3 regions of the Pseudomonas mosselii genome follow, and region 2 is predicted to be linked to each of the others. Evidence: predicted binding sites of a transcription regulator. Region 2 holds the regulator's gene; each other region holds the start of a gene.
What was found. Region 2 encodes FliA, which starts transcription of late flagellar genes. Its sites were predicted from a motif close to CTAAAGTTTNNNNNNNNNNNGCCGNTAA; they were not measured.
Positions count from the first base shown of each region.

Region 1: the regulator FliA is predicted to act here: its motif matches at 1,596-1,623, upstream of K5H97_RS20530 (flagellin N-terminal helical domain-containing protein).
Region 3: the regulator FliA is predicted to act here: its motif matches at 6,457-6,484, upstream of motA (flagellar motor stator protein MotA).

Region 1 covers NZ_CP081966.1:4,443,371-4,453,558, forward strand. The annotation lists gene K5H97_RS20530 (flagellin N-terminal helical domain-containing protein) at 67-1,515, opposite strand; gene K5H97_RS20535 (ketoacyl-ACP synthase III) at 1,815-2,744, opposite strand; one part of gene K5H97_RS20540 (IS3 family transposase) at 2,853-3,315, shown strand; one part of gene K5H97_RS20540 (IS3 family transposase) at 3,315-4,408, shown strand; gene K5H97_RS20545 (flagellar hook-associated protein 3) at 4,703-6,265, opposite strand; gene flgK (flagellar hook-associated protein FlgK) at 6,278-8,317, opposite strand; gene flgJ (flagellar assembly peptidoglycan hydrolase FlgJ) at 8,328-9,524, opposite strand; gene K5H97_RS20560 (flagellar basal body P-ring protein FlgI) at 9,536-10,188, opposite strand, start outside.
Region 2 covers NZ_CP081966.1:1,837,176-1,847,363, reverse strand. The annotation lists gene K5H97_RS08420 (chemotaxis protein CheW) at 1-480, opposite strand; gene K5H97_RS08415 (CheW domain-containing protein) at 548-1,468, opposite strand; gene K5H97_RS08410 (ParA family protein) at 1,468-2,256, opposite strand; gene motD (flagellar motor protein MotD) at 2,335-3,192, opposite strand; gene K5H97_RS08400 (flagellar motor protein) at 3,196-3,936, opposite strand; gene K5H97_RS08395 (protein-glutamate methylesterase/protein-glutamine glutaminase) at 3,936-5,060, opposite strand; gene K5H97_RS08390 (chemotaxis protein CheA) at 5,106-7,322, opposite strand; gene K5H97_RS08385 (protein phosphatase CheZ) at 7,335-8,123, opposite strand; gene K5H97_RS08380 (chemotaxis response regulator CheY) at 8,143-8,517, opposite strand; gene fliA (RNA polymerase sigma factor FliA) at 8,621-9,361, opposite strand; gene fleN (flagellar synthesis regulator FleN) at 9,358-10,188, opposite strand, start outside.
Region 3 covers NZ_CP081966.1:650,184-660,371, reverse strand. The annotation lists gene queG (tRNA epoxyqueuosine(34) reductase QueG) at 1-609, shown strand, start outside; gene K5H97_RS02950 (trimeric intracellular cation channel family protein) at 1,475-2,086, opposite strand; gene orn (oligoribonuclease) at 2,179-2,721, opposite strand; gene rsgA (small ribosomal subunit biogenesis GTPase RsgA) at 2,831-3,862, shown strand; gene K5H97_RS02935 (molecular chaperone Tir) at 4,009-4,488, shown strand; gene motB (flagellar motor protein MotB) at 4,521-5,537, opposite strand; gene motA (flagellar motor stator protein MotA) at 5,541-6,392, opposite strand; gene K5H97_RS02920 (HDOD domain-containing protein) at 6,523-8,058, shown strand; gene K5H97_RS02915 (rhodanese-like domain-containing protein) at 8,103-8,912, shown strand; gene asd (archaetidylserine decarboxylase) at 8,922-9,785, shown strand; gene serB (phosphoserine phosphatase SerB) at 9,884-10,188, opposite strand, start outside.

The sequences.
Region 1 (10,188 bases), 2.6 Mb from region 2:
TCCTCATGTCAAAAAAGCGAAAGGGCACGTAAACGCGCCCTTCCACCTCTTACTCAGGCGCCTGAATTACTGGAGCAGTTTCAGGACCGAGGATGGCAGCTGGTTAGCCTGCGACAGGATCGCGGTGGAAGCCTGCTGCAGGGTCTGCTGCTTGGTCAGCTCTGCAGTTTCCGAAGCGAAGTCCACGTCCTGCACGGTCGAACGGGCAGCGGTGGAGTTCTTCTGGATGTTCTGCAGGTTGTCGACGGTGGTGGTCAGACGGTTCTGGGTAGCACCCAGACCCGAACGGACGCTGTCGATCGAACCGATAGCCTTGTCGATAACGGCCAGGGCGTTCTGAGCCTTGGTGGCGTCGGTGACGTCGGTGTTGGAGATGGTGGTCTTGACCGAAGAAGCTGCGGTACCTGCACCGAACAGACCAGTTACGCCAGCACCGTTCAGAGCGTAGCCCTTGGCGGAGTCCAGCGATACCGCGCCAGTTGCGATCAAGTCAGCACCAGCGGCAACCAGAGCGGTACCAGCAGCGGCGTAGGTGCCATCGCCGGCACGGGTGTTGGCAGTGATGCCTGCCACAGCGCCAGCGTCAGCGGCATTGAACTTGATGTTCTCACCGGTATCGGACTTGATCGACAGCGAGCCTTTGCCCTCGTCGTAGTTGACGCTGATACCCAGCTTGGCGGCGTTGGACTTCAGCTGTTCAGCCAGGTTGGCAGTATTGGTAACACCGATGATCTTGACGGTTTGGCCGCCCACGGTGAGGTCAAAGTTAGCCTGAGCGCCAGCAGCACCAGCGATAGCCGTGGCATCAACGCCCAGCTGAACTTCAGTGCTGGCAGTGGCAGTCAGACCACCGATTGCACCGTTCATGTTTGCAGCGATGGTTTTTGCCGAGTCACCCGCAGCTACAGCTACGTTGGCGGTCTGACCGTTACCGGTCACGGTGATAGCACCAGCGGCAACGCCAGTGGCGTTAGGAGTGATAGCAACGCTCTTGATTTGCTGGGAGCCGATGTTGCTGGCAGCAACGTTTTCCAGAGTCAGGTTGATGGTTTCGTTGGCGTTCGCGCCGACCTGGATGGCCTTGGTGCCGTAGGAGCCGTCCAGCAGCTTCTGGCCACCGAAGGTGGTGGTGGCGGAGATACGGTTCAGCTCGGAGGTCAGAGCCTGGTATTCGTCGTTATTCGACTTACGGTCGTCGGCGCTCAGGGAGCCGGTGGCCGAGGACAGGGCCAGGGTACGCATTTTCTGCAGGATTTCGGTCGAAGCCTGCATTGCGCCTTCGGCGGTCTGGGCGATCGAGATACCGTCGTTGGCGTTCTTCACTGCCTGGCCCAGGCCGTTGATCTGGCTGGTCAGACGGTTGGCGATCTGCAGGCCGGCAGCGTCGTCTTTGGCGCTGTTGATGCGCAGGCCGGAAGACAGGCGCTGCATCGAAGTGGTCTGGGCAGTGCTGGCCTTGTTCAGGTTAACCTGAGTAGTAACCGAAGCAATGTTGGTGTTTACAGTTAAAGCCATGACGAAATCCTCGTTGGATGGGTACTGCGGCTTCCGGCCCTGGCATCCGCCGGGTATGGCCTAGAGAACCTTCGTAATGGTTATCGTCGTCTGCGTGGGTTGCTTGAGGGCATTTTCGAAAAAAAAATGCCATCACCCCGCCACCCCCATGAAATCAGGGGGTTATTGATTTGGCGGTTGCCGATCAGGGGCTGCTTTGCAGCCCCTCACGGGGCAAGCACGCTCCTACAGGGCGATCTTCCACGCATAAAAAAACGCCTGGCGGGGCACGCCAGGCGTTTTTTCGAGGCCTTCGCGAATCAGCCGCGATAGAGAATCGCCGAACCCCACGACAGGCCCACGCCAAAGCCGCTGATGGCCACGCGCTTCCAGCTACTGTCGAACATGTGCTTCTGCAGCAGCAGCGGCACGCTGGAGGACACGGTGTTGCCAGTCTCGAGCATGTCCTTGACGAACTTCTCCGGATGCTGCTCCTCGAAGCGCCGCGCCACGGCATCGACGATCGCCGCGCTGCCCTGGTGAATGCAGAACGCATCGATGTCCGAAGACTGCAAACCGCTGGCCGCCAGCAGCTCATGCAGGTGCGCCGGCACCTTGACCAGGGCGAAGTTGAACACCTGGCGACCGTTCATGAAGAAGGTGCCATCGCTGACTTTGAGGTGCTCGGCACCCGAGCCATCGGTGCCGAAACGCGCCTCGCCCAGCTGCCAGACAGCGTTCTCGCCCATCCAGGTGGCCGTGGCGGCGTCACCGAACAGCATGGTGGTGTTGCGGTCTTCCGGATCGACGATCTTCGAATACGGGTCGGCAGTGATCAGCAGGCCGTTTTTCAACCCCGCCGCCTGCATGAAGCCCTTGATGGCGTACAGGCCATAGACATAACCCGAGCAGCCCAGCGACACGTCGAAGGCCGCCACGCGGGTCGACAGGCCCAGCTTGTTCTGGACGATCGCCGCGGTGTGCGGCAGGCCTTCTTCGTCACCGTTCTGGGTGACCACGATCAGTACATCGATCGACTGCGGATCGAGCTCGGGGTTGTTGGCGAACAGCGCCCGGGCAGCCTCCACGCACAGGTCGGACGTTTCCTGCTCCTCGGCCTTGCGCGGCAGGAAGGAGGCGCCGATCTTGCCGAACATGAACTCTTCGTCCTTGCCGAACTTCGCACCCTGGACGTAGTTGTCCAGGCCAGCGGTGGGCACGTAACTCGCGATGCTTTTGATGCCAATCATTCTGGCTTCCCAATGAAAACAGCCAAAGACCGCCCCCCGGTGTCAGGATAGTTGTCGCCTCTCCGATTTTTCCTAAAAAAGCATATCGGGGGCGGAAAGAGACTGGTCGTGCCGTACTATTCACCTGAACGCAGAGCCGCATTACTTAAAATGCTGCTTCCCCCGCTGAACCTGTCGATGGCCGAGGTTTCCCGGCGCGAAGGGGTCAGCGAAATGTCTTTGTCCAACTGGCGCAAGCAGCTCAGTTCTGAAGGAAATGCAGTGTCCGAAAACAAGCCGTTGACCGAGAACTGGTCAGCCGAAACCAAGTTTGCTGTCGTGCTTGAAGCCGCCGGTTTGTCCGAGATCGACCTCGGCGAGTATTGCCGCCGCAAAGGTCTTTACCCCGAACAAATCACGGCTTGGCGACAAGCTTTTATCACCGGCCAGAAATCGACAAAGGCTCAGCAAAAAGAAGATCGCGAGCAATCTCGCAAGGACAAGAAACGCATCCAGGAACTTGAGCGCGAACTGCGCCGCAAAGACAAGGCGCTCGCTGAAACAGCCGCGTTGTTGGTGCTGCGAAAAAAGCTCAACGACTACTGGGGGACGAACGACAACGAGGACAACTAACATCTTTGCCAGAGCGCCAGTTAATCGTTGCCTGGCTGGGTAGCGCGGTGGCGGCAGGAGCCAGAAAAATCAGGGCGTGCCAGGAAATCGGTCTATCGCTGCGGACTTTGCAACGTTGGACTGAAACAGAGGTTATCCAGGCCGATGCCCGAACGATTGTCACACGGCCAACACCGCGAAATGCACTGAGCGAAGTCGAGCGTCAGACCATTGTGACGCTGTGTAACAGCCCGGAGTACGCCCACTTGCCGCCGAGCCAGATCGTGCCGCGGCTGGCCGATCAAGGGCGTTATGTGGCGTCGGAGGCGACGTTTTATCGCGTTCTACGTGCGGCAGGCCAACAACAACATCGAGGCCGCAGCCAGCGGCCCAGAAGGCACGCAGCACCGACAACGCATGCGGCCAAAGCGCCCAATCAGGTGTGGTCGTGGGACATCACGTATCTGCCCTCGCCGATACGCGGAAAGTATTACTACCTCTATCTGATCGAGGATATTTACAGCCGCAAGGCCGTGGGCTGGGAGGTCTACGACGCGGAAAGCGGTGAAAAAGCCGCCGCGCTGCTGCAACGCAGCGTGATCGGTGAGCAGTGTTTACACGAACCGCTGGTGCTGCACTCGGACAACGGAGCGCCGATGAAATCGGTGACGCTGCTGAGCAAGATGTACGACCTGGGCATCACGCCTTCGCGGGGCCGACCGCGTGTGAGCAACGACAATCCCTACTCGGAGTCGCTGTTTAGAACGCTGAAATACTGCCCGCAATGGCCGCTGGATGGTTTTGCCAGTCTGGATGCTGCTCGGGCTTGGGTGAGGAATTTTATGCGGTGGTACAACAACGAGCACCGACATAGCCGCATCCGGTTCGTCACACCGGCTGAGCGGCATCGAGGGCTGGACCATCAGGTCTTGGCCCGGCGACATGAGTTGTACGAACGAGCCAAGGAAAACAAACCGGAGCGGTGGTCAGGCCGGACGCGTAACTGGGAACCGATCGGCACCGTGTTGTTGAACCCGGATCGAGAGCAACAGAACGAGAAAATGGCGGCATAGTTAGACGGTTGACGCGACAACTACCTTGAAAAATGCCGCCGCCACTCGATGAATTGAGGGCGCCGACTACCGGGTCGAGGGCAATGCGCCCCGGACAGGCCGACACCAGGCTTGCCCTTTGCGCACCGGTAACAAAATGCTGCAGCAACTGCCGCATAGAATACAGGGAAGATGCACGATTTGACTCATTAGTCACAGTCAATTATCGCCAAACCCCTGCCACCACCGCGCGCCAGACACGAAAAAGCCCCGGCAGCATGGCGCTGGCCGGGGCTTTCCTGACGCGGATCGCGATCAGAGCTTGTTGAACAGGCTCAGTTGCGAAATACGCGAGAAGGCCAGCTGGGAAGCTTCGAGCATGGCCTGCTGCAGGGTCAGCATGATCGAGGCGTCGGCCATGTCGGTGTTGCCGATGGCATCCTGGGTGACCTTGTTGGCCGTGCTCAGGCTGGTGTTTTCCTGGCGCTGGATATCGAGCGAGTTGCCACGAGCACCGATCGAACCACGGGTGATATCCACCTGCTCGCGGGCACTGGCCAGGTTGGCCACAGCCGAGGCTACGGCGTTCTTGATGGCGGTATTGTCGCCCGAGGTGCCTGGCGGCGCATCCAACGCCGCACGCAGCTGGCTGATGGTCTCCAGCACGCTCTGGTTCTGGTGGTTGTTGGCATTGACCGCGAACTGGTCACCCGTCTGCGGCGTACCGGATACCTGGTAGGTCACCCCCGCCACCGTCAGCGACGGCGCGGTGAAGGTACCGCTGGCAACGGGTTTGCTGTCCGCAGTCAAAGGCTGGGCATAGAACTCGTAGGTGTTGGCACCGGTGAACTTGATCACCGCCCCATCACTCGGGAAGGTACTGCTGTAGGCGGCCGGGTCGGTCACGGCGCCGCTGGTGACCTGCGCACTGGACGGGTTGCCGGCACCACGCACGGTCGTGAGCGTATCGGGGCGGGCCTGCACGCTGAACTCGCGGCCAGCGAAGACGGCATTGGCATCATCGCCTTCTTTCAGCGAGGCGGTGATCTCGAACTCGACGCCGCGCAGCGCGATACGATTGCCACCCTCGGCCTTACTGTCGAAGGTGCCATTGGTGGGCGTCTCGGCAGTGATGTCGTTACCCAGAGCATCGGTCACCGTGTACTGGGTGGCGCTGGTGAAGGTGATCTTGTACGGCTGGCCAGCGGTGAAGCTGCTGTTGTAGGTGTTGTTCGAGGTCAGCAGGCCCGGCGAGAGCGCGACCTTGCCGTCATCGACCGGCGGCGTCACCAGGGTGGACTGGGTACGGCTCTTGTTCTTGGCCGAATCGAAGATGCTGAAGCCGGTGTCGTTGGTCGCCAGGCTCAGGGTGTCGGACACCTGCAGGCTCAGCTGGGTCTGGTCGCCCTGGTAGCTGTAGGTGCCATCGGCATTGCGCACATAGGGTGGCGACGAGGTCTTGGTGCCACCGAACATGTAGTCGCCGTTGGCATCGCGCGAATTGAGCAGGCCGAAGATGTTGGCCTCGATCTCCTTGAGCTCGCTGCTGATGGAGACGCGATCAGCATCGGTCACGCCAGCGCCACCGGCACGCAGGGCCAGCTCGCTGGCGCGCTGCATGGCATCGTTGATGGTGCTCAGCACGCTCTCTTCCTGCAGCAGCGAGTTGTTCACCGTGGTCATATTGCCGTCGTACTGCTTGAGCAGCGCTTGCTGCTGTTGCAGCAGGAGCAGGCGCGCGGCGCCGACCGGATCGTCGGCAGCGGTCTGGATGCGCACGCCGCTGTCGATCTGCGTCTTGCTCTTCATCAGGTCGGCGAAGTTCTTGGTGTAGCTACTGGCGCTCGACTCATAGAACTGAGCGGTGGAAATACGCACGATGGCTACTCCTTACAATGCGTTGATCAGGATGCTGAAGGTTTCCTGCGCCGCCTTGATGATCTGCGACGACGCGGTGTAGTAGTGCTGGAACTTGATCAGGTTGGCTGCCTCATCGTCCAGGTTGACACCGGAAACCCCGTTGCGGCTTTCCTTGGCCGCATCGAGCACGGCCTTGGTCGCAACGGTATCGATTTTGGCCTGGTTGGCCTTGGCCCCGACCCGCTCGACCAGCGAGGCGTAGGCCGAAGTGAAGCTGGAGCCGCCGCCGGAGGTCACGCCGACGGTGGATTTGGTCTGCAGCCCCAGCAGCGCCTGGGCGTTGCGGTTATCGGACTTGCCGTCGGCATTGAAGCCAAAGGTAAAGCTGTCGTTGGTCGCCGGGCTGCCGCCGACGGTGGTCTCGACGCTGAAGGTCCGCGGGTTGCCGCTACCATCGAGGATCGGCGCACCGCTGGCATCGCGCATCGGCACATTGATGGTCAGCTTGTTATCCTGACCAGGCACGATGGTGCCTGTGCCGATGGAGTTACCCTTGGAGTCGTACAGGGTGTAGCCCTGCGTACCTCCGCTGGCGGCCTGGAACACCATGCGTACCGGCATGGAATGCTTGATCGAATCTTGGATCAGCGCAGTGTCGGCGCCACCATAGATATCCAGCTTGGCTCCCAGGTTTGGCTGGGTGATGGTGCCGGAGCCGGTATTGCCACTACCCACAATGCCATTGATCGGCCCGGCGAAGGCGAGCTTGTTGGCATCGGTGAGCACGGTATTGATGGAGCCTGCCGCCGAACGGGTCGGGCTCACCTTGAAGGTGTCGCCAGCGGCCAGGCCGCCACCGTTCAGTTTCAAGGTGAAACCGTCGATCACCGGCGGCGGCGTGGTGGTCAGGTCGAAGTTGCCCATGTCGGTGCCGTCGGAACGGCGCACGCTGTACTGGTTCGGGCCCGTGAACTTGACCTCGTAGTCGTAGGTGGTGAGCGCACCGCTGTTGGCGATGGTCACATCCAGGTTGCCGGAGCCTGCACTGTTGTTCGTGGAGGCCAGGCTGCGCTGGCTGATCGCCAGGGCACTGTTGATGCTGGAGAACAGCGCGCTGCCGAACTGCGCGTTGGCATCCAGGCCCTGCCCCAGCTGGCTGTTGATGCTGTCGGCCACCACCAGGGCGACACGTCCCAGCTCGTTCATCGACGGGGTGAGCACGTCGTTGCGGTAGCGCAGCAAGCCACCGATCTGCCCGCCGGTGACCACCGAGGTGACATCCGAGGAGAAGGTCGGGTAGTTGATCTGCAGGCTGTACTGGCTCTGGTCCGCGGCGCTCGGCACGGCGGTCAGGGTGTTGGCGCGGTTGCCGGTGACCAGCGACTGGCCGTTGCCCAGGTACACGTCGTAGTTGCCGTCACGCTCCTGCACGGTGACGCCGACCAGTTCGTTGAGCTGGCGAACCGCTTCGCTGCGGGCGTCGAGCAGGTTGTTCGGTGAGGCACCGGAGGCCGACAGCTGGGTGATCTGCTTGTTGAGATCGGCGATGCTCGAGGTCAGCTTGTTGACCTGGCCCGACAGGGTGTCCAGCTGGCTGTTGATGCTGTCGTTCTGCTTGCTCATCTGGCTGGAGATGGCATTGAAGCGGTTGCTCAGGGTCTGCGCCTGGGTCAGCAGCAGCTGGCGCGAGGCGACGTCGCTGGGCTTGGCCGAGGCGGTCTGCAGGGCCGAGAAGAACGCGGTCAGCACCGAGCTGATACCGGTGTCGCTTTCGGCCAGCAGCTTGTCGATGCCGGTGATCTGATCCTGGAACGCCGCCGCATCGGTATTCAACGAGGTGGAGGTCTGCAGCTGGTTGTCCAGGTAGGCGTTGTAGATACGACGCACATCCGACAACGTGGTACCAGTGCCGACGAAGCCCGTGCCGATATTGTGCGACGGCCCCGTGGTCTGGATGGTCTGCTGACGCGAGTAACCCGAGACGGCCGCGTTGGCGATGTTGTTACCGGTGATGGACAGCGCGGTCTGGCTGGCATTCAGGCCGGAAAGCCCGATCGAGATCAGAGACATGCTTCAATCCTTATAGATTCGTGTTAGTGCCGGCCATGGCGTATTCCTGGGTTGGCCGCAGCTGCCGGGCAATGCTGATGATCTTGCGGGCGTAGTCCGGATCGGTCGCGTAGCCAGCCTTCTGCAGCTCTCTTGCAAACTGTTCCGGGTTATCGGCGGCGCCGACGGCATCTTTATAGCGGTTGTTGTTCTGCAACAGGCTGACCAGATCGTGGAAGCTGTCCTGGTAGGAGTCGTAGGAACGGAACGCCGCCGTCTCCTTGACGAACTGCCCACCACGGAACTCGCTGGTGATCGCCCGGGCCTCGCCACCCTGCCAGTTACCGGTGGCCTTGATGCCGAACAGGTTGTGGCTGCTACTGCCGTCGGGATTGCGCATGACCGACTTGCCCCAACCAGTTTCCAGCGCAGCCTGGGCCACGAGGTAGCGCGGGTCGATACCGATGCGCTTGGCCGCCTGCTCGGCCATCGGCAGCATGGTGGCGACGAAGGCATCGCTGTCGCTGAACGCCTTGCTCGGCGCCAGCGGCGGCTGGGCCACGGCCCGGCCCAGAATGCGCACACCCTCGCGCGGCGCGGCGAACGCCTGCGCCGGTTGCCAGTCGCCCCGGGCGACGCCGGCGAGCGTGGGGCCACTGCGACTGGGCAGGGCCGTGTCGCTGCCCGCGGCGCCGGCACTGGCGGCGGACGGCACGATCCCAGCCAGCAATCGGTCGGTCAGCTTGCCCGGCAAGGCCAGGCGCCGCGAATTGAGGGCAGCGACGTCGTTGCGCCCGGCAGCGGGCTGCTCGCCGTGCACCGGCGCGGCCACGCGACTGCCCCAGAGCACCGGAGCGGCACCGTCGGTGCGCGGGAATGGGCTGGAGTTCACGCTGTGCTTCTGCTTGCTCAGCTGACGCACCAGCACATCCTGCAGGCCAATGCCGCCACCCTGGCGGGACATGCTCACCGCCAGTTGCTGGTCATACATGTCACGGTACTGCTTGACCGTGTCGCTGTTCATCGGGCTGTCTTCGTCGGCCATCACATCGGTGGCCTTGCGCGACGCCTTGAGCATCTCGCTGACGAACAACGACTCGAATTCCTGGGCCACCTTGCGGATGTTGCCCTCGCTGTCGCGATCGCCAGCTTTGAGCGAACTCAACCGATTGAGGTCGGTGAAGGCCCCACTGTCGGACGCGCCGGAGATCAGGCTTTTCGGATTCATCCCTGGCGTCCTCAGATCACGATCAGGTCGGCTTGCAACGCACCGGCCTGCTTCAGGGCTTCGAGGATCGCCATCAGGTCGCTCGGCGCTGCGCCGACCTGGTTCACCGCGCGGACGATCTCATCCAGCGTGGTGCCCGGGCCGAACTTGAACATCGGCTTGGCTTCCTGCTCGGCATTGACCCGCGAGCGTGGCACCACGGCGGTCTGGCCGTTGGAGAACGGCCCCGGCTGGCTGACGATCGGGTCTTCGGTGATGGTCACGGTCAGGCTGCCGTGGGTCACCGCCGCCGGCGAGACCTTGACGTTCTGGCCGATGACGATGGTACCGGTGCGCGAGTTGATGATGACCTTGGCCACAGCCTGCCCCGGATCGATCTCCAGGTTCTCGAGAATGGACAGGTAGTCCACTCGCTGGCTCGGGTCCATCGGCGCGGTGACCCGCACCGAACCACCATCGACGGCCTGGGCCACGCCCGGGCCAAGCAGCTCGTTGACCTTGTCGACGATGCGCTTGGCGGTGGTGAAGTCCGGGCGATTGAGGTTCAGGGTGAGACTGTTGCCCTGGTTGAAGCCACTTGGCACCGCGCGCTCGACCGACGCGCCACCGGGAATACGACCGGCCGACGGGACGTTGACGGTGATCTTCGAGCCATCACGGCCTT
Region 2 (10,188 bases):
TCAGATGTTCTCCAACTCGGACCACTCTTCCTCGGTCATCATCTTGTCCAGCTCGACCAGAATCAGCAGCTCGCCGTTCTTGTTGCAGACACCCTGGATGAACTTGGCCGACTCTTCGTTGCCGACGTTCGGCGCGGTCTCGATCTCCGACTGACGCAGGTAGACCACTTCGGCGACGCTGTCGACCAGGATACCGACCACTTGCTTGTCCGCCTCGATGATGACGATGCGGGTGTTGTCGGTGACTTCAGTCGGCATCAGGCCAAAGCGCTGGCGGGTGTCGATGACCGTCACCACGTTGCCGCGCAGGTTGATGATGCCCAGCACGTAGCTGGGAGCGCCCGGAACCGGGGCGATCTCGGTGTAGCGCAGGACTTCCTGCACCTGCATGACATTGATGCCGTAGGACTCGTTGTCCAGACGGAAGGTTACCCACTGCAGGATCGGATCTTCGGAACCTTGTGCAGACGACTTTTTCATTCCCCTAGCCCTCAAAATCCGCCATTGGCGGTGTGCTCTGTATTGCCGCGGCAGTAGCGGCGTTGATTCAGTTGTGTTTGGTGTTCATCTGCTTGACCGCGCCACTGGCGATCAGCTCGGCCAGTTCGGCGACATCGAGCAGCGCGCACATGTGTTCGATCACCGTGCCGGCCAGCCATGGCCGTTGGCCACGCTGGCTGCGCCACTTGATCTCGTTCGGGTCCAGGCGCAACGAACGGCTGACCTGGTGCACGGCCAATCCCCATTCGTAGCCCTGGACTGAAATCACATACTGCAGGCCCTGGCGGAAATCGTCGCGGTAGCGGTCCGGCATCACCCAGCGCGCCGTGTCGAGCACCTTGAGGTTGCCCGCCTGGCAGGTGAGGATGCCGAGGAACCAGTCCGGCTGGCCGAACAGTGGCGTCAGCTCCTGGCCGGCCAGGGTGTAGATCGAGCCCAGACACACCAGCGGTACCGCCAGGGTCAGCCCGGCAACATCGAACAGCAGGCATTCGAACGGTTCGGCGGCCCAGTCCGGACGGCCATCGACGCTGGCCGGCGGTGTTGGCGCGGCGGGTGCCGCCGTCACATTCAGCTCCACCAACGGCGCCACGGGTTCGATGGCCTGGGTCTGGCTCAGGACCGGGATGCTGGCATCGGCCACCACCTCGGTCTCGACCATGGCGACCACCGGCTCCACCACCGGCGCGGCAGGCGGCAGCACGGTCGGCAGGACCTTGGCCTGCGGCTCGGCAAAGGGCCGCGCAGCAGGTGGGGTCGGAATTATCTGGCGCTGGGCGTCTCGGGCCTGTTCCTCGCGAACCGCTGCTTCGAAGTCATCGCCGGAGGCCTGCTCGACAGGCTCCACGACAGGCGTCTCCAACTCCGCCGGCAGCTCGAACGACTCGGTGGCCTCCTGCAGCAGCCCGTCGAGGTAGGACTGCAAGGCCATCTGTGGCTTGGTGGTGATCTGCCGAGCCTGGTTCATCACGCCACCTGCAATGCGGAACGGTAGGTGAGCAGATGCTTGAGCAGCGCCCGGTAGGCGACCACGCCACGGCTCTTGCCGTCGAACTGCGAAGGCGTGACGCCGTTGCGGCTGGCGTCTCGCAGACGCGTGTCCACCGGAATGTAGCCCTGCCAGACCTGGTCGCCATAGGTGTCACGCAGCACCTTCAAGGTGCCCAGCGATGCCTGGGTGCGGCGGTCGAACAGGGTCGGCACGATCTGGTAGGGCAATGCCTGCTTGCGCGAGCGATTGATCATGCCCAGGGTGCTGACCATGCGCTCCAGGCCCTTGACCGCGAGGAACTCGGTCTGCACCGGGATCACCAGCTGCTGGCTGGCGGCCAGGGCGTTGACCATTAGCACGCCTAGCAAGGGCGGGCTGTCGATCAGGGCGAAGTCGAAATCCTGCCACAGTTGCGCCAGACTCTTGGCGATCACCAGGCCTAGGCCACTCTGCCCCGGCGACTGGCGCTCGAGCACCGCCAGCGCGGTGCTCGACGGCAGCAGCGAGATGCGCTCGTCGCTGGTCGGCAGCAGCAGTTGGCCCGGCAAACCTTCGGGCACCGTGCCCTTGTGCAGGAACAGGTCGTAGCAGCTGTGCTCGAGCGCATCGGGGTTGTGCCCGAAGTAGCTGGTCATCGAGCCGTGCGGGTCGAGGTCGACCACGACCACGCGCTTGCCCGCCTCGGCCAGCAAGCCGGCCAGGGCGATGGTGGTGGTGGTCTTGCCGACGCCACCTTTTTGATTGGCTACTGCCCAGACTCTCATCGTGCGTTGCTTCCTCCCGGTATGGCCGCCTGCCCTGCCGGGAACGGTGTGAAATTCAGTGACGGGGATTTGACGAAATCAGCCCCCGGTCGACGGTGCTGGCGAGGCTGGTGCACTTTGTGTGCCAGCCCGGCGCATCGCCGCATCCGGGGTGGCATTGGCACTGCCACTGCCGGTCAGGCTGCGGCGTACCTCCAGGTTACGCGAGATCACCAACACCACCCGGCGGTTGCGCGCACGCCCGTCGGCAGTGTCGTTGCTGGCCACCGGCTGGTACTCCCCGTAACCCACCGAGGCCATGCGCGCCGGGTTGACCCCTTCCATCGCCAGCAACCGGACGATGCTCGCCGCTCGCGCCGACGACAGCTCCCAGTTGGTCGGGTACTGGGCGGTGCGAATCGGCAGGTTGTCAGTGAAGCCTTCGACGTGCACCGGGTTGGCGAACGGCCTAAGAATCTTCGCCACCTTCTCGATGATCTCGAAGGCGACATCGCTGGGCATGGCGTCGGCACTGGCGAACAGCAGCGAGGAGTTGAGCTCGATCTCCACCCACAGTTCGTTGCCGCGCACGGTCATCTGGTTGGACTTGATCAGGTCGCCGAAGGCGTCGCGGACATCGTCGGTGATGGTCTTGAGCGGGTCGGTACTGGTCTGCGCCAGGCCCGCGTCGGTCTGCTCGCTGTCCTTGATCAGCGGCTCGGCGGGCTTGACGCTCAGCGGCCGCTCGTCACCGATAGGGATCGGCTTCATGCTGCGCTCGGGGTCATTGAAGACCCCGATCAGCGCCTGGGAAATCTGCTTGTACTTGCCCTCGTTGATCGACGAGATCGAATACATGACCACGAAGAAGGCGAACAGCAGGGTGATGAAGTCGGCGTACGAGACCAGCCAGCGCTCGTGGTTCTCGTGCTCTTCGATCTTGCGACGACGGGCCATGGCTTACTCCATGAAGCCTTGCAGCTTCAGCTCGATCGAGCGCGGGTTCTCGCCTTCGGCGATCGACAACAAGCCCTCGAGCAGCATCTCGCGATAGCGAGACTGGCGCAGGGTGATGGCCTTGAGCTTGTTGGCGATCGGCAGCAGGATCAGGTTGGCGCTGGCCACGCCGTAGATGGTGGCGACGAAGGCCACGGCAATGCCGTTACCCAGCTGCGACGGGTCGGCCAGATTACCCATCACGTGGATCAGACCCATCACCGCACCGATGATGCCGATGGTCGGCGCATAGCCGCCCATGCTCTCGAACACCTTGGCGGCCTGGATGTCGCGGGCTTCCTGAGTCAGGAAATCGACTTCAAGTATGCTGCGGATGGCCTCGGGCTCGGCGCCGTCGACCAGCAGCTGCAGGCCTTTGCGCGCATAGGGATCGGGCTCGGCGTCGGCCACGCCCTCCAGGCCCAGCAGGCCTTCCTTGCGTGCCGTCAGACTCCAGTTCACCACCCGGTCAATGCCACCGGGCAGGTCCACCCGCGGCGGGAAGAAGATCCAGCCCACGATCTGCAGAGCGCGCTTGAACGCCGACAGCGGCGACTGCAACAACGCCGCCGCCAGGGTACCGCCCAGCACGATCAATGCCGCCGGGCCGTTGATCAGCGCACCGACGTGGCCGCCCTCGAGGAAATTGCCGCCAACGATGGCGACAAAAGCGAGGATCAGGCCGATTAGGCTCAACACATCCATCAGATGCACGCCTCGACCAGGTGCTTGCCGATCTCGTCCAGGCTGTACACGGCATCGGCCAGGTTGGCCTTGACGATGGCCATGGGCATGCCGTAGATCACGCAACTGGCCTCATCCTGCGCCCACACGGTGCTGCCACCCTGCTTGAGCAGGCGTGCGCCCTCGCGACCGTCGGCGCCCATGCCGGTGAGCACCACCGAGAGCACCTTGTCGCCATAGGACTTGGCGGCGGAGCCGAAGGTGATGTCGACACAAGGCTTGTAGTTCAGGCGCTCGTCGCCCGGCAGGATCTTCACCGTGCCACGGCCGTCGACCATCATCTGCTTGCCACCCGGGGCCAGCAACGCCAGGCCCGGACGTAACACGTCACCGTCCTCGGCTTCCTTGACGCTGATCTTGCACAGCTTGTCCAGGCGCTCGGCGAAGGCCTTGGTGAAGGCCGCCGGCATGTGCTGGATCAGAACGATCGGCGCCGGGAATCCGGCGGGCAGTTGGGTCAATACCCGCTGCAGCGCCACCGGGCCACCGGTGGAGGTGCCGATGGCGACCAGCTTGTAGGGCTTGCGCTTGGGCGCCGGCGAATGCGCGGCGGCCGGTGCCGCGGCGCGGGCCGGAGCCGCCGTGCGCGCGGGCGTGGTACTGGCGAAGCTGCTGGCCGGCGCATGACTATTGGCCGGAGCCGGCGCGGCGGCGGGCGCCGGGCTGGAATAGGCGCTGAAACGGCGGTTGCTGCGCGAGATGGTATGGACCTTCTCGCACAGCAGCTGCTTGACCTTTTCCGGGTTGCGCGAGATGTCCTCGAAGTTCTTCGGCAGGTAGTCGACCGCACCGGCGTCCAGGGCGTCGAGGGTGACGCGGGCGCCTTCATGGGTCAGCGAGGAGAACATCAACACCGGCGTCGGGCAGCGCTGCATGATGTGCCGCACCGCAGTGATACCGTCCATCATGGGCATTTCATAGTCCATGGTGATGACATCGGGCTTGAGCGCCAGCGCCTGGTCGATCGCTTCCTTGCCGTTGGTCGCGGTGCCCACGACCTGGATCGTCGGGTCCGCCGAGAGAATTTCCGAGACACGGCGGCGGAAGAAACCGGAATCATCCACCACCAGGACCTTGACTGCCATAAACACTCCATTAGGCGGCGCACCCGCCAGGGCGCGCCACCGAAATCAAATACGCCGGGCGGCGTAACGCTTGAGCATGCTCGGAACGTCGAGGATCAGGGCGATCCGGCCGTCACCGGTGATGGTCGCGCCGGACATGCCCGGGGTGCCCTGCAGCATCTTGCCCAGCGGCTTGATCACCACCTCTTCCTGGCCAACCAACTGGTCGACCACGAAGCCGATGCGCTGGGTACCGACCGACAGGATCACCACATGACCTTCGTGCTGCTCTTCATGCTCGTGGTCCTGGACCAGCCAGCGCTTGAGGTAGAACAGCGGCAGCGCCTTGTCGCGCACGATCACCACTTCCTGGCCGTCGACCACGTTGGTGCGCGACAGGTCGAGGTGGAAGATCTCGTTGACGTTGACCAGCGGGAAGGCGAACGCCTGGTTGCCGAGCATTACCATCAGGGTCGGCATGATCGCCAGGGTCAGCGGCACCTTGATGACGATCTTCGAGCCCTGGCCTTTGGCCGAGAAGATGTTGATCGAGCCGTTGAGCTGGGAAATCTTGGTCTTCACCACGTCCATGCCGACGCCGCGGCCGGACACGTCGGAGATCTCGGTCTTGGTCGAGAAGCCCGGGGCGAAGATCAGGTTGTAGCAGTCCGACTCGCTCAGGCGATCGGCCGCGTCCTTGTCCATCAGGCCCTTTTCCACGGCCTTGGCGCGCAGGATGCTCGGGTCCATGCCCTTGCCGTCGTCGGAGATCGACAGCAGGATGTGGTCACCCTCCTGCTCGGCGGACAGCACCACCCGGCCCATGCGCGACTTGCCGGAGGCCTCGCGCTCGTCAGGCATCTCGACGCCGTGGTCAACGGCGTTGCGCACCAAGTGCACCAACGGGTCGGCCAGGGCTTCCACCAGGTTCTTGTCGAGGTCGGTCTCTTCACCGACCAGCTCCAGGTTGATCTCTTTCTTGAGCTGGCGGGCCAAGTCGCGAACCAGGCGCGGGAAGCGGCCGAAGACTTTCTTGATCGGCTGCATGCGGGTCTTCATGACCGCGGTCTGCAGGTCGGCGGTGACCACGTCGAGATTGGACACGGCCTTGGACATGGCCTCGTCGCCGCTGTTGAGCCCCAGGCGCACCAGGCGGTTACGCACCAGCACCAGTTCGCCGACCATGTTCATGATCTCGTCCAGACGCGCGGTATCGACCCGCACGGTGGTTTCCGCTTCGCTGGCGCCATGCTTCTCGGCGGCCGGCGCAGGAGCGCGAGCCGGGGCGGCAGGCTTGGCGGCCGCAGCCGGTGCCGCGGCGGGCGCAGGAGCCGGCTTGGCAACGGGCTTGACCTCGGCCTTGGCCGCGACAGGCGCGGCGACGGCGGCAGGCGCCTCGGCGGTGACCGCGTCACTGGAGAACTTGCCCTTGCCGTGCAACTGGTCGAGCAGGGCCTCGAATTCGTGTTCGCTGATGCTCTCGTCGCCCGCGGCGGGTGCCGCGCTGGCCACTGGCGCGGCGGCGCCTGGCAGTGCGTCGACGGCAAAAGTACCTTTGCCGTGCAACTGGTCGAGCAGCGACTCGAACTCATCGTCGGTGATCTCGTCGCTGGCCGGAGTGGCTGGCGCAGGCGCGCTGACGGCGGCATCGGCCGAGAACTGGCCCTTGCCGTGCAGCTGGTCGAGCAGCGACTCGAACTCGGCATCGGTGATCTCGTCACCGCCGCCGCTGATTTCTTCACCCTGCAGTTGCTCATGAACCTGAGCTTCAGCCTTGACCGCATCGAGCGAGTCGAGCAGTTGCTCGAACTCGGTATCGGTGATGTCGGGCTCGGCAGCCGGGGCTTCGACCACGGGCGCCGCCTCGACCACCGGGGCCGGGGCTTCGGCGCCACCGGGCTCGGCCAAGCGCGACAGCGCCGCCAGCAGCTCCGGCGTGGCCGGCGTGACATCGGTACGTTCGCGCACCTGGCCGAACATGCTGTTGACCGTGTCGAGGGCCTCGAGCACCACGTCCATCAGTTCCGCGTCAACCCGGCGCTCACCTTTGCGCAGGATGTCGAACACGTTCTCGGCAATGTGGCAGCACTCCACCAACTCATTGAGCTGAAGGAAGCCGGCGCCCCCTTTTACAGTGTGGAAACCGCGGAAAATCGCATTGAGCAGGTCCGCGTCATCGGGCCGGCTTTCCAGCTCGACCAATTGCTCGGACAGTTGCTCGAGGATTTCGCCGGCTTCTACCAGGAAATCCTGGAGGATTTCTTCATCGGCGCCGAAGCTCATTAAACGTGCTCCTTAAAAACCCAGGCTGGACAACAGATCGTCGACATCGTCCTGGCTGGACACGACGTCTTCACGCTTATCGGCATGAATCTGCGGACCTTCACCCCGAGTCGGATGTTTTTCTTGATCTTTTTCAGCGCGCAGCTGCTGGTGGTCATGTTCGATCCCGGCAAAGCGGTCGACCTGGCTTGCCATCAGCACGAGCTTGAGCAGATTGCTTTCGACTTCGGTGACCAGCGCGGTCACCCGTTTGATCACCTGGCCGGTGAGATCCTGATAATCCTGGGCCAGGACGATATCGTTGAGATGGCCGGCGACCTTCTGATTACCTTCGGCGCTGTGCGTCAGAAAACTGTCCACACGCTTGACCAACTCACGGAATTCCGGCGCTGCCACCTCACGGCGCATGAACCGCTGCCAATCGGCGGACAGGCTCTGGGCCTCGGCGGCGAGGTCGTTGAGCACCGGGGTGCAGGCCTCTGCCAGGTCCATGGTGCGGTTGGCCGCACCTTCGGTGAGGCGAACCACGTAGGAGAGGCGTTCAGTGGCGTCGGTAATCTGCGACACTTCCTCGGCCTGCGGCATGGACGGGTCGATCTGGAAGTTGACGATTGCACTGTGCAGTTCGCGAGTAAGCTTGCCAACTTCCTGATACAGCCCGCGATCGCGGGTCTGGTTCAGTTGGTGGATCAGCTGTACCGCATCACCGAACCGGCCGCGCTCGAGGCTCTCGACCAGTTCCTGGGCATGCTTCTTAAGGGTTGATTCGAACTCACCCAAAGAGTTGTTGGTTGACTCCATTGCGCCCCCCAGACGTGACTCAGCCGTTGACGCGTTCGAAGATCTTTTCGATCTTTTCTTTCAGCGCCACGGCGGTGAAAGGCTTGACCACGTAGCCGTTGACGCCGGCCTGGGCAGCTTCGATGATCTGCTCGCGCTTGGCTTCTGCGGTGACCATCAGTACCGGCAGGTGCTTGAGGCGCTCGTCCGCGCGAACAGCACGCAGCAGGTCGATACCGGTCATGCCCGGCATGTTCCAGTCGGTTACCAGGAAGTCGAAGTGTTCGCTGGTGAGCATCGGCAGTGCCGTGTTGCCGTCATCAGCCTCCTTGACGTTGGTGAAACCCAGGTCACGCAACAGGTTCTTGATGATCCGCCGCATCGTCGAAAAGTCGTCAACGATGAGGATTTTCATGTCTTTGTTCAATTAGACCTCCAAGCAGTCTTAAACGCGCTCGGCGCCGAGCGCGCACTCAATCAATTCGGCACCACAAAAAAACGACTGCATCAAACCTGGTTCAACGCGCCCGCCATTCCCCCAGGCGGCTGCGCAGACGCGCCGCGCACTGGCTGTGCAACTGGCTGACACGCGATTCGCTGACCCCCAGGACCTCACCGATTTCCTTGAGGTTCAGCTCTTCGTCGTAGTACAGCGCCAGGACCAGGCGCTCGCGCTCCGGCAGGTTGGCAATCGCATCGGCCAGGGCGGCCTGGAAGCGCTCGTCCTCCAGGTCCCGCGATGGCTCCAGCTGGCCGCTGGCTCCGTCCTCGTGCAGCCCCTCGTGTTCGCCGTCCTGCAGCAGGTCGTCGAAACTGAACAGGCGACTGCCCAAGGTGTCGTTCAGAATCCCGTAGTAATCATCGAGACTCAATTGGAGTTCGGCAGCAACCTCGTGATCTTTAGCGTCGCGCCCTGTCTTTGCTTCAACACAGCGAATCGCGTCGCTGACCATACGCGTGTTGCGGTGCACCGAGCGCGGTGCCCAGTCGCCCTTGCGCACTTCGTCGAGCATGGCGCCGCGGATGCGGATGCCGGCGTAGGTTTCGAAGCTGGCGCCCTTGCTGGCGTCATACTTGTTGGCCACTTCCAGCAGGCCGATCATCCCGGCCTGGATCAGGTCCTCGACCTGGACGTTGGCCGGCAAACGCGCCAGCAGGTGGTAGGCGATGCGCTTGACCAGCGGCGCGTAGCGCTCGATCAGCTCGTACTGAGCGTCCTTGGCGGCCTTGCTGTACATCTTGAAACCGCTCGCGTTCATAGCACCGGCCCTGCACTGGTGGGCTGCACCAGGCGCTCGACGAAGAATTCCAGGTGTCCGCGCGGGTTGGCAGGCAGCGGCCAGCTGTCGACCTTCTGCGCAATGGCCTTGAAAGCCAGCGCGCACTTGGACCGCGGGAAGGCCTCGTATACAGCCCGCTGCTTCTGCACGGCCTTGCGCACACATTCGTCGTACGGCACGGCACCGACGTATTGTAGGGCGACGTCAAGGAAACGATCCGTGACCTTGGTCAACTTGGCGAACAGGTTGCGCCCTTCCTGCGGGCTCTGGGCCATGTTGGCCAGCACGCGGAAGCGATTCATCCCGTAGTCGCGGTTGAGCAGCTTGATCAGGGCGTAGGCGTCGGTGATCGAGGTAGGCTCGTCGCACACCACCAGCAGCACCTCCTGGGCGGCGCGGACGAAGCTGACTACCGAGTCACCAATACCCGCAGCGGTGTCGATCACCAGCACGTCGAGGTTGTCGCCGATCTCGCTGAAGGCCTGGATCAGGCCGGCATGTTGGGCTGGCGCCAGGTGCACCATGCTCTGGGTGCCGGAAGCCGCCGGGACGATGCGCACACCGCCAGGCCCCTGCAGCAGCACATCGCGCAGCTCGCAGCGACCCTCGATGACATCGGCCAGGGTACGCTTGGGCGTGAGCCCCAGCAGAACGTCGACATTGGCCAGGCCCAGGTCGGCGTCCAGCAACATGACCCGGCGGCCGAGCTCGGCTAACGCCAGAGACAGGTTCACTGAAACGTTAGTCTTGCCGACGCCACCTTTGCCACCGGTCACGGCGATCACCTGTACGGGATGCATGCTACC
Region 3 (10,188 bases), 1.2 Mb from region 2:
GCCGGCCTGGGCTGGATCGGCAAGAACACCCTGCTGCTGAACCGCAAGGCTGGCAGCTATTTCTTCCTGGCCGAGCTGTTCGTCGACCTCCCGCTGCCGATCGACGGCGTGCAGGGCAGCGATCATTGCGGGCGCTGCCAGGCGTGCCTGGACATCTGCCCGACCCAGGCATTCGTCGGGGCCTACCAGCTTGATGCCCGACGCTGCATCTCCTATCTGACCATCGAATTACGCGGTGCCATTCCACTGGAACTGCGCCCACTGATCGGTAACCGGGTGTTCGGCTGCGACGATTGCCAGATCGTCTGCCCTTGGAACCGTTTCGCCAAGACCACGACCGAAGACGACTTCATGCCCCGCCGGGGGCTGGACAATATCGAGCTGGCCGAGCTGTTCCTGTGGGATGAAAAGCGTTTTCTCGGTTGCACCGAGGGCTCGCCCTTGCGGCGGGCGGGGTATGAGCGGTTTTTGCGTAACCTAGCGGTGGGACTGGGGAATGCGCCATCGACCATTCCCGTGCTGGAGGCGCTCAACGCGCGGCGGGATGATCCTTCGGAGCTGGTACGCGAGCACGTGGAGTGGGCGCTGGCTCGCCACGACGCCCTTTGACGCCTGCCGGCCTTGGCGATCAGAAGATTAACCCCTGCAGCCCACTAGCGACAGCTGCGCCAGTCCAGGCGCCGCCCGTAACTTCGCGACTTCAGGAGGCCGAACGGAGGTCTTGCGGAGGGAGGTGACGGGCATGGATGCCCGTCAAGCGCTGCGCCCCAGGATGGGGCGTACAGCGCGGTCCTCCCGGGAGCAAGGCCGGAGTGAGGGAACCCGGAGCGAAGCGGAGGGCCGGATGAATGGAGCGAGGATTTTTTGGTTCCTTTTTGATCCTTCAAAAAGGAACTCGCCGTAAGGGCGAAAAGGTGACTATGCGTCGACATCGCAAACGAATGCACTTACAACCATTAAAACCAGCGCCGACCGACTTTGACTTTGACTTTGACTTTGACTTTGACTTTTAGAGCATGTGTTTTGAAAGCTATATGCGCATTCATTCGCGATGGTGACGCGAAGTCACCTTTCCGCCCTTACGGCGGGTAACTTTTTGAAGGATCAAAAAGTCACCAAAAAATCCTCGCTCCATTCATCCGGCCCCTACGCTTCGCTCCGGGGTTCCCTCGCTCCGTTCTTGCTCCCGGGAGGACCGCGCTGAACGCCCCATCCTGGGGCGCAGCGCTTGACGGGCATCCATGCCCGTCACCTCCCTCCGCAAGAACTCCGCTCGGCCTCCTGAAGTCGCAATTGGCGTTGCCTGAACTATCGCGCGCTTAGAAGCAAGATCAAGATCAAGATCAAGATCAAGATCAAGATCAACAGACATGAACCAACTATTGGACCACTGGCAGTGTAGCTAAGTTATAGGCTCTCGGCGGCTAGCCGTCTCCCACAGGGATAACTGAACCCCTCAAAGCGCAGCGCTAGTTTACTGTTGATCGTTGTAATGAAACTTCGGCATCTCCCAATGAAACCGAATCGCCAACAAACGCACCAGAAAACCACCAAACAATGTCAGCAACATGGCCTGCTCCGCCGGTACCTTGAAGTAAACACACCCCAGGTAGAACCAAGCCGCCGCGAACGACACACTGGCATAGAGCTCACGCCGAAACACCAGCGGAATATCGTTGCAGAAGATATCCCGCAGGATGCCGCCAAACACCCCGGTAATCACCCCGCTGATCGAAGCAACCAGGAACCCCTGCCCCATCTCCAGCGCGGTCATGCAGCCGATCAGGGTAAACGCCACCAACCCCAGCGCGTCGAGCACCAGGAACAGCGACCGCAGGTGACGCATCAAGGGCGCGATGAAAATCGTCAGCAGCGCCGCGAAGCTGGTCAGCACCAGGTACTCCGGGTGCTTCACCCAGGTCAGCGGGTAGTGCCCAAGCAGCACGTCACGCACCGAGCCACCACCGAGCGCGGTGACGCAGGCGATCAGCACCACGCCGAACCAGTCCATGCCGCGGCGGCCGGCGGACAGGGCGCCGGTCATGGCTTCGGCGGTGATCGCGATGAGGTAGAGCATCAGCAACATGGTGCAGGTCCGTGCGGGAAAGGCGCGCAGTCTACCCAGTCGCGCGGGGCACCAAAAGGGGGCGCGCCGACGATCGTCGGCGCACGACAAGGTCAGACCTTGATGAAGTGCTCGCGATAGTGGCGCAGCTCGCCAATCGACTCGCGAATATCGTCCAGCGCCAGGTGGGTGCTGCCCTTCTTGAAGCTGTCACGCACTTCCGGCGCCCAGCGCGCGGCCAGCTCCTTGAGCGTGGACACATCGAGGTTGCGATAGTGGAAGTAGTTTTCCAACTCGCGCATGTGGCGATACAGGAAACGACGGTCCTGGCAGATACTGTTGCCACAGATCGGCGACTTGCCCTTCGGCACCCACTGTTCGAGGAAAGCGATGGTCTGCGCCTCGGCCTCGGCCATGCTCACCTTGCTCTCCCGCACGCGCTGGGTCAGGCCCGAGGCGCCGTGGGTGCGGGTGTTCCACTCGTCCATGCGCGCCAACACCTCATCACTGTGGTGAATGGCGATCACCGGGCCTTCGGCCAGGGTGTTCAGCTCGCTGTCGGTGACGATGGTGGCCATCTCGATGATGACGTCGTTGTCCGGATCCAGGCCGGTCATCTCCAGATCGATCCAGATCAGATTCTGTGGGTTCTGCATGAAAAGGCTCCTCGAATAGCCCGTCATATTAGCCTAGCGGGGCGGCTCGTGGGCGTGCCGTGCTAAACTGCCCGCCGTTTTCTTTCTGCCCCGCCGACACGGAACCCTCATGGCCAAACGCCAGCTCAATCGCCGCCAGAACTGGCGCATCGAAAAGATCCAGGGCGAGCGCGCCGCCCGCGCCGCCAAACGCGAGCAGCACGTGCTGCAGGAACTGGAGGGTGGCGATCTAGGGCCGGAACAACTGGGCCTGGTGATCGCCCACTTCGGTGTGCAGGTCGAGGTCGAGGCCCAGGACGGCGAGGCCGCCGGCCAGGTCTTCCGTTGCCACCTGCGGGCCAATCTGCCGGCGCTGGTCACCGGCGACCGTGTGGTCTGGCGCGCGGGCAACCAGGGCATCGGCGTGATCGTCGCGCAGATGCCGCGCAGCACCGAGCTCTGCCGGCCAAACAATCATGGCCAGCTCAAGCCGGTGGCAGCCAACGTCGACCTGATCGTCATTGTCTTCGCCCCTGCGCCCGAACCGCACCCCAACCTGATCGACCGGTACCTGGTCGCCGCCGAGCATGCCGGCATCCACCCACTGCTACTGCTGAACAAGGCCGACCTGATCAACGACGAGAACGCCCCGACTCTCAATGCCATGCTCGAGGTCTACCGCGGCCTGGGCTACCCGCTGCTGGAAGTCTCGGCGCACCAGGGCGATGGCATGCAGCGCTTGCAGCAGACGCTCGATGGTCATATCAGCGTGTTCGTCGGACAGTCGGGCGTGGGCAAGTCCTCGCTGGTCAACAGCCTGCTGCCTGATGCAGGCACCCGTGTCGGCGACCTATCGGAATGGTCCGGCCAGGGCACTCACACCACTACCACCGCGCGCCTCTACCACTTCCCCAATGGCGGTGACCTGATCGACTCGCCGGGCATCCGCGAATTCGGCCTGGGCCATGTCAGCCGTGATGATGTCGAGGATGGATTCATCGAATTCCGCGAACTGATCGGCAACTGCCGCTTCCGCGACTGCAAGCATGACCGCGAGCCTGGCTGTGCGCTGCTCAAGGCCCTGGAAGACGGCAGCGTCACGCAACAGCGAATGAACAGCTACCGCTCGATCATCGCCAGTTTGCCGGAAGACACCTATTGAAGTGACGGCAAGCACGCCAGCATCGTAGGAAATTTTACCGGAGCAGGTAGGACCGCTCCGGTTTCGCGGTCTCCTATTGTCCCTCCCACGGTTTTCCCTGATGGTCATGACTTTGTCGTCGGCATTGATCAGGGAGGGCAGCACAGATGCCGGTATTCATCAGTTACCACCAGAACGAACGGCTCGATGCCTTCATCTTGAACGAGCGCCTGCTACTAGAAGGCATTCCCACCCAACTCGTCCCCTTCGACAGTGAAGGACAGACCCACGACGACCTGCATGGCAGCTTTTGCCAACACATGGCCGATGCCACTCACTGGATCGGAGTGCTCTGCGAGGCCTATACCGAAGACTTGTGGACGGCCTGGTTACTGGGCGCAGCGGCCATGGCGGATCGCCGGGTGACTTTCTACCATCCTGACTCGACTGAACTGCCGCAGAGCCTGCGCAAGTGGCCAGTAATGCGGGAACGAGCGCATATAGACCTGTTCGTGCGCGCCTATCATGACGAGCAGACCTTTGGCCGGGCCATGGCTTCACCGGCCGGGGACGGCGTAGTGTCGGACAGGGACAATGCAGATTTCTTCCATGCCGATCTCAAGGCCAAGATCAGGCGGGGGTTCTGAATGCATCGGGGCCGCAAAGCGGCCCCTGTCAATTACTGGTCTTTGGCCTCATCCATCTTCAACACGCCATCCTCGAAGATGTTCAGCTTCTGGCGCAGCTCGCGCGGCTGCATCGGCGTATCGCCCGGTGTCGCGTCCGCACCTGGCGCAACGCCCGCAGGCGGTGCTTCAGCGGCAGGTGGCGCTGCGTCCGGCTTGCCCTGCTCACCTTCGATATCGCGTTGCGCCTTCTTGGTCAGGACGATGATGTCGATACGGCGGTTGACCGGGTTAAACGGGTTGGCACGGTCGAACAGCGACGACGATGCATAACCGACCACACGGGCCACTTGCTCGTCCGGATAGCCACCGGCGACCAATGCACGACGCGCCGCGTTGGCGCGGTTGGCCGAAAGCTCCCAGTTACCGAAATCGCCGGTACCGGAATACGGCTTGGCATCGGTATGGCCACTGATGCTGATCTTGTTCGGGACCGCCTTGATGGTGTCGGCCATGGCCAACAGAATATCTTCGAAATAGGGCTGCAGTCGTGCACTCCCCAGGTCAAACATTGGCCGGTTCTCGGCATCCATGATCTGGATGCGCAGACCGTCCTGGGTGATCTCGAACAGGATCTGGTCCTTGAACTTCTGCAGTTGCGGGTTTTCCTCGACCTTGTTCTGCAACTCCTGCAGCAAGAGCTCGAGGCGCTCGCGCTCGACCTGCTCGGCCATGGTCTCGACCTTGTCCTTGTCCAGCTGCAGGCTGGTGTCGGGCGTCGGTTCGGACTTCACTTCCGGGTTGATGGTCTTTTCCGGCGCCAGTTGCGGCGAACCGCCCAGGTCGATGATGTAGGGCGTGCCGCTCTCGGAGAAGCCGATCGGATCCTTGAAGTAGCCGGCGATGGCGATCTTCTGCTCGGGCGTGGCCGTCGACAGCAGCCAGAGCACCAGGAAGAACGCCATCATCGCCGTGGCGAAGTCGGCGAAGGCGATTTTCCAGGCGCCGCCGTGATGGCCGTCGCCAAAGCGCTTGACGCGCTTGACGATGATGGGCTGATTGTTCTCCATGGCTTAGCGACCGCGTACCGCTTGTTCCAGCTCGGCGAAGCTCGGGCGGTGCGCCGGGTACAGCACCTTGCGACCGAACTCGACCGCCAGCGACGGCGGCATGCCGGAGGCCGAGGCCACCAGCGAGGCCTTGATCGCCTCGTAGACGTTCAGTTCCTCTTTCGCATCGTGGCGCAGGGCGTTGGCCAGCGGGCCGAAGAAGCCGTAGGCAGCGAGAATACCGAAGAAGGTACCGACCAGTGCCGCGCCCACGTGCAGGCCGATGGACTTCTGGTCGCCATCGCCCAACGAGGCCATGGTCACCACGATACCCAGTACCGCCGCGACGATACCGAAGCCGGGCATGCCGTCGGCGATGCCGGTCACCGCGTGGGACGGGTGCTCCAGCTCTTCCTTCATGCTCAGCAGCTCCATGTCGAACAGGCCTTCGAGCTCATGGGGCGCCATGTTGCCTGTGGACATGATCCGCAGGTAGTCGCAGATGAACGCGGTCATGCGCTCATCGCCCAGCACGGCCGGGTACTTGGCAAAGATCGGGCTGGCCGCGGCGTCCTCGATGTCCCCCTCGATGGCCATCATGCCTTCACGACGGCTCTTGTTGAGGATCTCGTACACCAGGCCCAGCACTTCGAGGTAGAAGGTGTGGGTGAAGCGGGTGCCGAACATCTTCAGCGACTTCTTGATTACATGCATGGTCATGTAACCAGGGTTGGCCTGGAGGAACGCACCAAAGGCCGCGCCGCCGATGATCAGCACTTCGAACGGCTGGATCAGTGCCGCGATCTTGCCGTGGGAAAGCACGTAGCCGCCGAGCACGCTCGCGAATACGACGATGATGCCGATAATTTTAGCCATAAGTTGGAAGCACTTGCTGTCGTGGTCAGGGTAGGGAACGGAAGCTTGAAAACTCTTCTTCTACTTATCGGCAGAACTGCGCCAGACTATAGCCACTCATTGCGAAAAGCCAGTTCGGACTGATGTCAATATGCCAATTGAAACCAAGGTGCCAAGTCAGGTTCCGTCGACTCTAGAGGCCTGGGTAAAGCTGCTCGACGGGATTCGAGTACCCGTGCCGAAAGACAGCCACGACCGCGTTCTACAGGCCATCAACGACAGCCGCCGCTCCCTGCGCGACATCGCCGAACTGATGCAGGACAGCCCCGCGTTGGTGCTCTGCGTGCTGCGCGAGGCCAACCACCCGGCCAACGCCAGCCTGGCGGAGCCTGCCGAAAGCCTGGAAATCGCCCTTAATCGGCTGGGGCTGGCCCGCACCAGCCAGTTGCTGGCGCGGCTGCCGTCGATACCGGCCGACGAGATCCCGCCGGTGCTGCGCCAGTTCCTGTTGATCAGCCAACACGCCACCCAACAGGCCAACGGCCTGTTCGCCAGCCGGCTGGCGCGGCTGTGGCAGGAAATCCACTGGGGCAGCCTGCTGTTCCTCTCGCCGCTGTGGCCGCTGGCCCTGGCCTACCCCAAATTGCTGGATAACTGGGAACTGCGGGTCATCCACAAGAGCGAGGACGCCGCCGAGGTCGAACGGGAACTGTTCGGCGTGCGCCTCATGCAACTATGCCAGGCCATGGCCGAGCATTGGCGCCTGCCCGAGTGGGTGACCCAGGGCTATCGCCTGCTGATGGACGAGCGCGAGCAACTGGCTCAGGTGCTGAACATCGCCCGCGAACAGGACCCGCTGGTCCAGCAGCAGCGCCTGGACGACGAGCCAGCGCTGCGTCGCTGGTTCAACCAGCCACCCAACACCGTGCTGCTGGCCAACGGCCTCGCCCTGGCCGCCCAGGTAGGCTGGGACAACCCGCACCTGCTGCGCTGGCAACTGCTCACCGCGCTATACCTGCAGACCACCCTGGACGATGTCCAACAGCAGGTTCACCAACAAGCCGCGGCCAGTGCCCGTCATCACGCCCGTGATGCGCTGTTCCACCCGGCCGAGGCGCTGATCTGGCCCTGGCACCAGCGCAGACCGCACCCGGACATGCTTACTCCGCCGCCACCCAGCACCGAGGATCTTGGCCGCTGGCGCGCGCTGTGCCAGGAACTGTTGGCCCAGCCCAGCCCGTTCAGCAATGCCGTGCACCTGGCCACCCAGGCCCGCGACGCCCTGCTGGCCTGCGGCATGCAACGCATCATGCTGCTGAGCCTGGACAAGACCACCGATTACCTGCGCGTGCAGCAGACCGCCGGCCTGCCACGCGAGGCCGCCGCCATGGCGCTGCCCGTCGTGCAGAACAAATTGTTGCAAAAGTTGATGGCAAAAGCCGGGCAACTACGCCTGACACCCGAAAACCATGCCCAGTTCAGTACCCTGCTGCCGGCACCGCTGCGCGCTTTCTTCCGCGGCGAGCACTTGCTGCTGCGCTCGCTGGCGGTGGGCGACCAGGTACTGATGCTGGCGGTGGCCGACCAGGACGGCAAGCCGCTGGCCGACGTCAGCGTGCAGGCGTTCGGCAAGACCGCGCAATGCGTGGAGCGCGCCCTGGCCGTGTTTGCCACCCGCAATGCCTGACCCTTGCGCTACAATCGCCCCTCTTTCCACCCTGGAGAACGTGGATGACTGACTTTTCCGGCCTGTCCCTGGTGATCGAAGCCGAGGACCTGCTGCCGCGCCTGGATTCGCCGCGGCTGATCCTGGTCGACCTGACCAGCGCCAACCGCTATGGCAGCGGGCACATCCCCGGAGCCCGCTTCGTCGACCCGAAACGCACCCAGTTGGGCCAGCCCCCGGCCCCCGGCCTGCTGCCGGCCCGTGCCGACCTGGAGAAACTGTTCGGTGAACTCGGCCACCGCGACGATGCAGTGTATGTGGTCTACGACGACGAGGGCGGCGGCTGGGCCGGGCGCTTCATCTGGCTGCTCGACGTCATCGGCCACAAGGGATACCACTACCTCAATGGCGGCATCCAGGCTTGGCCGGCGGACAAGCTGTCCACCGAAACGCCCGAAGTCGCCGGCGGCCCGGTGAGCCTGCACCTGCATGGCGAACCCACCGCTACCCGCGAATACCTGCAAAGCCGCCTGGGCGCCGCCGACCTGGTCATCTGGGACGCACGCGGGCCACTGGAATTCAGCGGCGAGAAGGTGCTGGCGGCCAAGGGCGGGCACATTCCCGGCGCGATCAACTTCGAGTGGACCGCCGGCATGGACCTGAACAACCACCTGCGCATCCGCAAGGACATCGCCGACGTCCTGCAAAACCTGGGCATCACCCCCGACAAGGAAGTGATTACCCACTGCCAGACCCACCACCGCTCCGGCTTCACCTACCTCGTGGCCAAGGCCCTCGGCTATCCACGGGTGAAGGGCTATGCCGGTTCCTGGGGCGAATGGGGCAATCACCCCGACACGCCCGTCGAAGTTTAAGGACGCTCAATGAAATCCCGCTTGTTCATCATCAGCCAGTACCTGCTGCCGCACCACCTGCTGTCGCGGCTGGCCGGCTGCGTCGCCGAGTGCCGCGCACGCTGGTTCAAGAACGCCTTCACCGCCTGGTTTGCCAAGCGCTACCAGGTGAACATGTCCGAGGCGCTGGTCGAAGATCTCAGTGCCTACGAGCACTTCAACGCCTTCTTCACCCGCGCCCTCAAGCCGGGAGCCCGCCCGCTGGACGAAACCCCCGGCGCGATCCTCTGCCCAGCCGATGGCGCCGTCAGCCAGCTCGGCCCGATCGAGCACGGCCGCATCTTCCAGGCCAAGGGCCACGGCTACAGCGCCCTGGAGCTGCTGGGCGGCGATCCGGCCCTGGCCGCACCGTTCATGGGCGGTGAATTCGCCACCATCTACCTGTCGCCCAAGGACTACCACCGCGTGCACATGCCGCTGGCAGGTACCCTGCGCGAGATGGTCTATGTGCCGGGTCGGCTGTTCTCGGTCAACCAAACCACCGCGGAAAACGTGCCTGAGCTGTTCGCCCGCAACGAGCGCGTGGTCTGCCTGTTCGACACCGAGCGTGGGCCGATGGCCGTGGTGCTGGTCGGCGCAATGATCGTCGCCTCGATCGAGACCGTCTGGGCCGGCCTGGTCACGCCACCGAAGCGCGAGCTGAAGACCTTCCGCTACGACGAGGCCAGCCGTGCACCGATCCACCTGGAAAAGGGCGCCGAACTGGGCCGCTTCAAGCTGGGTTCCACCGCCATCGTGCTGTTCGGGCCGGAGCAGGTGAAGTGGGCAGAGAGCCTGGGTGCCGGCTCCGCGGTGCGCATGGGTGAGCTGCTGGCGCAGCCGACCCAGGCCTGACTATCCGGTAAGCAAAAGGCCCTGCATGATTGATGTCATGCAGGGCCTTTTTTTGCCTTGGGATTGCTGGGAGGGCTTCGCCCTCCTTGGGCTCAAGATCAACCGCGCGCTTCGCGATCACGCACGCCCAGCAGGTACAGCACGCCATCCAGGCCCAGCGTCGAGATGGCCTGCTTGGCCGACTGGCGCACCAGCGGCTTGGCGCGGAAGGCCACGCCCAGGCCGGCCTGGGACAGCATCGGCAGGTCGTTGGCCCCATCACCAACGGCGATGGTCTGCTCGAGCTGCAGGCCCTCCTGACTGGCCAGTTGCAACAGCAGGTCGGCCTTGCGCTGGGCATCGACGATCGGTTCGACGGCCACCCCGGTCACCTTGCCGTCGACCACCTCCAGTTCGTTGGCGA